Linked DNA regions of Anatilimnocola floriformis. The protein of the gene in region 1 interacts with the protein of each later gene in a pairwise test. Links are inferred from orthologs where the notes say so. Each region holds a gene or a part of one and is shown on either strand. Other genes may lie near its edges.

The links.
Region 2: the proteins of secA (region 1) and M9Q49_RS08795 interact in binary tests that used the Escherichia coli proteins (3 or more experiments, as listed by UniProt). The link is inferred for Anatilimnocola floriformis from one-to-one orthologs.

Annotation. Positions count from the first base shown.
Region 1 is NZ_JAMLFW010000001.1:442,590-447,096, forward strand. Bases 198-4,387 are described here. They hold secA (preprotein translocase subunit SecA), read right to left. Parts: upstream 4,076-4,387; coding sequence 398-4,075; downstream 198-397. In the rest of the region: M9Q49_RS01760 (3-deoxy-D-manno-octulosonic acid transferase), read right to left, coding at 1-195. UniProt on the Escherichia coli protein: Required for protein export, interacts with the SecYEG preprotein conducting channel.
Region 2 is NZ_JAMLFW010000001.1:2,220,740-2,223,744, reverse strand. The notes cover bases 318-3,005. They hold M9Q49_RS08795 (acyl-CoA thioesterase), read right to left. Parts: upstream 2,043-3,005; coding sequence 1,593-2,042; downstream 318-1,592. Other genes in these bases: M9Q49_RS08790 (lactate racemase domain-containing protein), read right to left, coding at 2,044-3,005; M9Q49_RS08800 (tetratricopeptide repeat protein), read right to left, coding at 768-1,589; M9Q49_RS08805 (hypothetical protein), read right to left, coding at 318-736. Also shown: M9Q49_RS08810 (glucose 1-dehydrogenase), read right to left, coding at 1-56; more of M9Q49_RS08805, read right to left, coding at 191-317.

The DNA.
Region 1 (4,507 bases):
CAAATTCACTTCGCCGACGCTGACCGCATGCAGCCAGAGACAGGGAACCTTGCGGTTGCGACGACGAGGAACATCGCCCCAGAACTTTTGCCGCCAACCATCGCGATATTTGCCGTGGCGAAGTCGGCTGTAAAGAAGATACGGCGAGGCTGCGAGGATCAGCAGCAGGTAGACGATGTTGAGTAGGTATGGCATGCGCGAATCCTTTCGCGGCGATGTTTTGTTTTGTCCCCTCTCCTCGGTACTCCGGGGAGAGGGTTAGGGTGAGGGGCCGAATTGCAAAGGGAGCATTCTCTCCGCCTCGGCCCCTCACCCCGGCCCTCTCCCCGTGAGTACACGAGGAGAGGGAGTGGATCTGTTTAGTAGGGTTACGTTTTAAGTACGCGGAGCCGACGCCCTACACGGTGGCTCCGCCGCCCATGCGCATGTGGCAGTTCTTGTACTTCTTGCCGCTGCCGCAAGGACACGGATCGTTGCGACCGACGCGTGCGCCGCGGTTACGGATCGGCTCCGGCTTGTTGTCGCCCTGACCACCTTGGCTGGTTTGCTGCATCGATTCGTTGAGCGAGTCATCGGCGCCGGTCACCGAGTCGTGACGCGAAACCATTTGATCTTCGGGAAATGTGCTGCGGACGAAATCTTCGTTCAGCTGTTCCACCTTGAAGACGAGTTCCGTCACGCGGTCGTCGAGCGAGACCCACATCTGCTCGAACATCTTCATGCCTTCGCGCTTGTACTCGACCTTCGGATCGACCTGGGCATAACCCATCAGGCCGACCGAGCTGCGGAGGCGATCCATCATCAAGAGATGGTCCTTCCACATCGTGTCGACAACTTGCAGCAGCACCGAGCGTTCCATCCGGCGAATTTCCAGACGGTAACGATCTTCGACATCGATCAGCAGCTTGTGTTCGAGTTCTTCGGCATCCATGTCGCCGAGTTCTTCGGCAGTCAGCTTCGAGCGGAGCTCGGTTTGTGCCCACTGCGCGAGCTTCTCGACCTTGCCGCTGGCGTCGCCGTTGTTCGAGTTGAAAATCTCGGCAACGCGAGTGCGAACTTCTTGCGTGGCCTTCTCGGCTTGTTGCTGAACGCGTTGGCTCATCGGCAACATGAACTGCAGCATTTCGGGCTGCGTCTTGTTACGCAGATCTTCGATATCGATCGGCGTCGAAAAGCGTTCGCTGGCCCAGCGGACCAGTTGTTCGCGATCGAGCGCGCCGCGTTCGCCACCGCCGGCAGAGTAAATGCCCGCCATGATCGGATACTCTGCTTCCTTGCGGTCGTAGAGCGCGATGGCCTGGTCGGTGACGTACTTCTTGACCGCGTTGGTGTCGAGATTTTTGATCTCGTCGTAGTTCAGATCGAGGCCAAACTTGCTGCGAGCCCAAGCGATGACCGTGCGATAACCAAAGTCGTCTTCGAGGAACGGCTTCCCTTCGGAGAGATCGACCTTCTTGATTTCCTGATGCGAATGTTCGATCAGGTGCTCAGCAATGTGATCGCGGCCGACCTTCTTCAGGTGCTTGTCGTTGAAGTTTAGGCCCCAACGAGTGTTCGCCATCTTGGCCATGGCTTCCCAATTCCATTCTTCCTCGTCGGTTCCCTCCGGCAGATTTTCATCGAGGCCGTCTTGAATGTGCGTCTCGGCGGCGCGGCAGGCTTCCTTGATTGCGAAGTCTTCGGCAGCGCTGTAATCCGAACCGAGGAAATCGCGAGCTTCGAATTGAGCGGCCAGGCGGGTACCGGCGAAAGCGGCGAAGACGCTCGGGCCGTAATCACGCTTGAGGAACGTCTCGACGTTTTGGTTCACCTGCTTGCGAACCATTTCCAAGATCAGGTTGCGGCAATTCTCGCCATCGAGAATGTTCTGGCGGAAGCGGTAGATCCGCTTCCGTTGCTCGTCCATCACTTCGTCGTAGTCGAGCAGGTTTTTGCGGGTTTCGAAGTTCCGCTCTTCCATCTTCTTCTGCACAGCCGAGATGCGGCGGCTGACCATCGGATGTTCGATCCGTTCGCCTTCCTTCATCCCCAACCAATCGAGCACTTGCGTAACCCAAGCGCCGGCGAAGATCCGCATCAAGTCGTCTTCGAGCGAGAGGAAGAAGCGGCTGCTGCCGGGATCGCCTTGACGACCGCAACGGCCGCGAAGCTGAAGATCGATACGGCGGGCTTCGTGGCGTTCGGTGCCCACGACATACAAGCCGCCGAGTTCCTTGACTTTCACGCCCTCGGCCTTCATCTGTTCGCGTTCATCGATCTCACGGACGAGCGCATCCCACTCGGCATGCGGCACATCGAGACGCGTGGCGTAGCGATCTTGCAGCTGAGCCCAAGCCATCGTTTCGGGATTGCCGCCGAGAATGATGTCGGTACCGCGGCCGGCCATGTTGGTGGCGATGGTCACCGCGCCCATGCGGCCGGCCTGCGCGACGATGTCGGCTTCGCGCTTGTGATGCTTAGCGTTGAGCACTTCGTGCTTCACGCCGCGCTTCTCGAGCATCGCGGCGATTCGTTCGCTCTTCTCGATCGAGACCGTGCCGATCAGCACGGGGCGGCCGCGATATTCCAGGTGATCGATCTTCGAACGTTCGATCGTTTCGGTCTCGCGCGTTTCCTTCGGCTGATATTGAACGTTGTCGTCGGTTTCCTTGAGGATCAAACCGACCAGCTCTTCGCCGCTCTTGAGCACGACGGTGTCGTACTTGTGAACCCGTTCGATATCGTCAGCGACGGCGATGAACTTTTCCTTCTCGGTGCGATAGATCGCATCGGGGAACTCGATCCGCTGCAGACCGCGGTTCGTGGGAATCGCGATGACGTCGAGCTTGTAGATCTTCCAGAATTCGCCCGCTTCGGTCATGGCCGTACCGGTCATGCCGCAGAGCTTGTTGTAGAGCTTGAAGAAGTTCTGCAGCGTGATGGTGGCCAGCGTCTGCGTTTCTTCCTTGATCTTTACCCCTTCTTTGGCTTCGACGGCTTGATGCAAACCATCGCTCCATTGACGGCCATCCATCAAGCGGCCGGTGAATTCATCGACGATGATGACCTTGCCGTCCTTCACCACGTAACGCACGTCGCGCTGATACAGGTAGTTGGCCTTCAGCGCGTTGTCCATCAAGTGGGGCCATTCCATGTTCCCCGCGGTGTAGAAACTCTCGACGCCGGCGAGCCGTTCGGCTTCACGCACGCCGTCGTCGGTCAAGTTGACCGTGTGGTCCTTCTCGTTGACCGTGAAGTGCGTTTCCTTCTTCAGCTGCAGCGCGATGCGATTGGCTTCGGCATACTTGGCCACGTTGTCGAAAGCCGGACCGCTGATGATGAGCGGCGTACGAGCTTCGTCGACGAGAATGTTGTCGACTTCGTCGATGATGGCGAAGTTCAATCGGCCCTGCGATTGCTGCAGCGATTTTGGATAGCGATCGTCACCGCGCGAGGCGGGACGCATGTTGTCGCGCAGATAGTCGAAGCCGAATTCGTTGTTCGTGCCGTAGGTGATGTCGCAGTCATAGGCTTTCTGCCGATCGTCGACATCCATATCACTTTGAATGGCACCGACCGTCAGACCCAGGCCCATGTACAGCGGGGCCATCCATTCCATATCGCGGCGGGCGAGGTAATCGTTCACCGTGATGACGTGCACGCCCTTACCTTCGATGGCGTTGAGGTAGGCGGGCAATGTGGCGACCAGCGTCTTACCTTCACCGGTCACCATTTCGCCGATGGCGCCGCTGTGCAGCACCATGCCACCGATCATTTGCACGTCGTAATGACGCAGACCGAGGAACCGCCGGCCACCTTCGCGGCACACGGCAAATGCTTCGACCAGAATGTCGTCGAGCGACTCGCCGGCCTTGAGGCGCGCGCGGAACTTGCTCGTTTGTTCCTTGAGCTCGGCATCGCTCAAAGCTTGATACCGCGGCTCGAGCTCGTTGATCGACTCCACCTTGCCGGCCATCTTGCGAACGAGGCGGGCGTTTGATGTGCCGAACAGGGACGTCACCCCGCGCTCGAACCCCGAGAGCAGGCCGCCAAAAAACTGGCCAAACGATTCCCAAGTACGCTCAAGTAAGTCCATACATCACATCAGTTGTGCGAGTTATTGCTGCGAGCACGCAGAGTAGTGACTGCGTGCGTTGCTGCGCTCGGTTAAAACGAACACAGCTAGCGCAGGGTGACATCCTGCCAGCCCTGGCGATACTTTCAGACGGTAGTGCAAACGCTTTGCCCAAGTGCGGTTCCGGTCATTCAGATTGGCGCAACTTGCACAGCCCCAAAAGTTTATTGAGAGGGGCGAATTTGGTCAATTGCGGTTCGGCTGCCGGAATGGCAGGGCTCGCACCCCTACCGCTTTTAGCAATTCGTGGCGGGCCAGCAGATCTTTGCTGGCGAACTAATCCGCACCTGCCTTGTGGACGATTGCCAGCCGACGTCTAACAACATCCATCAGGACAAGTCGATTTGTACAACAGTTGTTCGAGCTTTTTGGATCGGCCGTAAGTCTGTTCGG
Region 2 (3,005 bases), 1.8 Mb from region 1 along the record:
ATCTCTTCGAGGTGGACGCTGTTTTTCTGGCCTGGATAGACGGCGATGGCTTTCATTGGTGGCGCACGGCTCCGACGAGCGAAGAGGAATTGGCAACTGGAAAGCTCGAAATTTTAGCCAATTCGTGCCGATCTGACGAGGGCGTTAGCAATGCCTGAAACCGCCGAAAAATAGAGGATTGACGGTCGTCCTAAGATTTAAGCTCTTGAATCCGCTGGTCATTCGGAAAGAGTTTTTTGGCGACTTCGATCATTTGTTCCTCATTAAAATCGAGCCTGAGCTTGTCTGGGCGTGCGGTGCATTCCTGGCCATCGAGAAGCGCCACGATCGAATTGCAGTGCAAGCAGATTAAGAAGCGCAACGTGTGCTCCCCTTTGACGAAGTCGATTCTCACTGCGTATTCCGGCGCACAACCTGTCACGCCGAGAAACCTTCGCGGCAAGACGCTGGTGCGGAACTCGTCGCGAACTTCTGCCGGAACCGCTACCCGTCCGGCGATGACCGGAAAATCCTGAGTTATGCTGCGAACATCTTCCGGATGACTGATTCGATAAGCGAGCACTTGGTCCGACTTTTGAAATGCCTCGTAGCCCAACGAGCCTCCGATGAGTTCTGGCACATCAGCGAGACCTTTCGTGTCTGCTGCAGACCTGCGTTGCCAGGCACGCGCCACAATCACAACCAGAACAGCCACGAGCATTGCCAACAGAAATTCACGTATCCCGATCCGCTTCATAGGCCACTTCCTTTTGGGCAATAAGCGCAAATTAAGCTGAATTCTGTTTCTGCTCGACCCGCCGGATGCATTTTTGCAGGAAAGCAAAATCCTTCGCATCCCACAATTCCCGCAGTTCGGCGGCCTCTTCGTAATGGTCGAGGGCTTCGTTCCAATCGCCTGCTTCTTCGTAGGCGAGCGCTTGCTGGCGGAGGTACTTAGATTTTTCCTCTTCTCGGCTGGAGATGATTTTTCGCAGCCGAGCTTCGGCCTCTGGTTTGGCGAGCGACTTAGCGGTCGTGAGAAATTCGACGGCGGCAGCAAAGGCCTGCTTGCGCAGATCGGCGGTCGATTCTTCGTCCGGCCCCGGCAGGCTCCGTTCGTAGACTTCGACGGCTTGGACATACTGCGCATCGTTCAGCAGGCGTTTGGCAAGCAATATCCTGGTGGGGAAGAGTGCATCGAACTTGGCCAGGAAGACAATGAGAATCAGGAGCCCGATCAGGCCCGGCGGAATTCGATAGCGCAGCGGCGGATGCAGGCGGGCATATTGATCCTTGCCGAGCATGCGTTCCAGGTCGGTGCGAGTGATTTCCAGAATGTTGTCGCCATCGAAGAGCACGTACCGGCCGTGCCAGTTCGCAAAGGAACCGTACGAACTCCCCACGAAGGCACATCGCCACGCAAAGCCGACGGAAAAATCGAGTTCGGTGTGTTGCTTGAGAATCGCCTTTTCCGCCGCTGGCACTTCGGCCACAGGCGCAATCACTTCATCAATGCCGAAGCGAATGGGGGCCGGTTGCGGCTGAGCACTTGCCAGTCGTCCACCGACGAGGGAGAGCAGAACTCCGCAGCAGCAGGCGAGCGTGCGCATGATCTAGCCATCCGTTGCAGAAACGACAAACGGTGAGAGCTTGGCGCGAAACCATTCGGGGATTGCCACCGACTGCGGAGGTTGGCCGGCGATGATCCGGCAGCAGACGCTGGTGATTTCGCCGGTCGCGAGTTCCTTGCCGCCGAGCACAAAGCGGAACTGATAATTCGCACTCTTCTCGCCGAGGCGGCCGATGGTCACTTCAATCTCGAGTACATCCTCGTAACGCGCCGGCACGCGAAAGTCGCAATCGGCATGCACCCGCGGCCAACTGAGTTTGCCGCCGCCAGCCTTGGCGACATCGTCCGCCATCACGACGCTCAAGCCGAGCGAGCGAAGCAAATCGTGCTCGGCTTGCTCCATGAAGCGGAAGAACGCCGAGAAATGCATAATGCCGGCCGCATCGGTATCGCTGAATTCGACACGGCGGGTGGTGCGAAAAGGAGTGGTCATATTAACCCGCACCAAAACCCGTCTTGCGATTGAGTAGCCGATCCTTCGTTGCCCACAGGCCCGCCGACGGCGTGGGGATGAAATAGATCCGCTCACCGTTGACGTCGTTAAAGCCTTCCTTGAGTTGGCCGATCGGATACTTCAGCAGCATCTCGTCTAGATTCGCGTAGCCGAACTTCACTTGCTCGACGTCGGCCTTTTCCAAGTGGCCTGGAGCGTACGTGATCTTGAAGCGGCCTTCGCTGCTGCCGTGAATCAGGTGCGCACTGGCGTGGGCCAGGTCCTGCATATCGGCGTTCTTCTTGTAGAGTTCCATCACCTGCGGCGTGCCACAGTAGCCGTACTTGCGGATGAGAGCATCGACGTCGGGCTGTTCGCCGAAACGCTTGAGGCCCGGCGCGAGAATTAGCAACTCACCGCCGTCGGCGAGCGCCATGCGTGTGCGATAGACGGCTTTGTTGGCGACCCAAGTGCTGAAAAACTCGTCGCCTTGCATGACGCAGACGACTTTTTTCAGCGGCTCGTCGAGCGTGGTGATGTTTTGGTCGCGGGCCTGACGTGCTGCGCCGAGATACGTTTCCAAATCGTCGCCGACAAAGACGCCAGTGTGCACAAGGTGGCCGGCAGGGTTGCGAGCAAGCGTGACCTGCACGTAGAAATCCGGCAGGGATTTCAAGTAAGTGTCTTCGGCATAGTTGAAGCACTGCCGCACCGGCGTAAGGAGATTGCCGAGGTTGTTCTCAATGCCGCAGCAAGCCGCGGCCATGTGCGACGTGCAAATCAGATCCTTACCGCCGAGGCCGATGAAGTAGTTCTTGTTGTGATTCGCAAAGCCGAGCACTTCGTGCGGCACGACGTGACCGATGTTGATAATGAGATCCCACTTCTCCTTCATCAGCATCGAGTTGAGCCACAGCGGAAAGGCCCAATCGGCAGCCCCGCCGGTTGTCTCCTTCACATAAT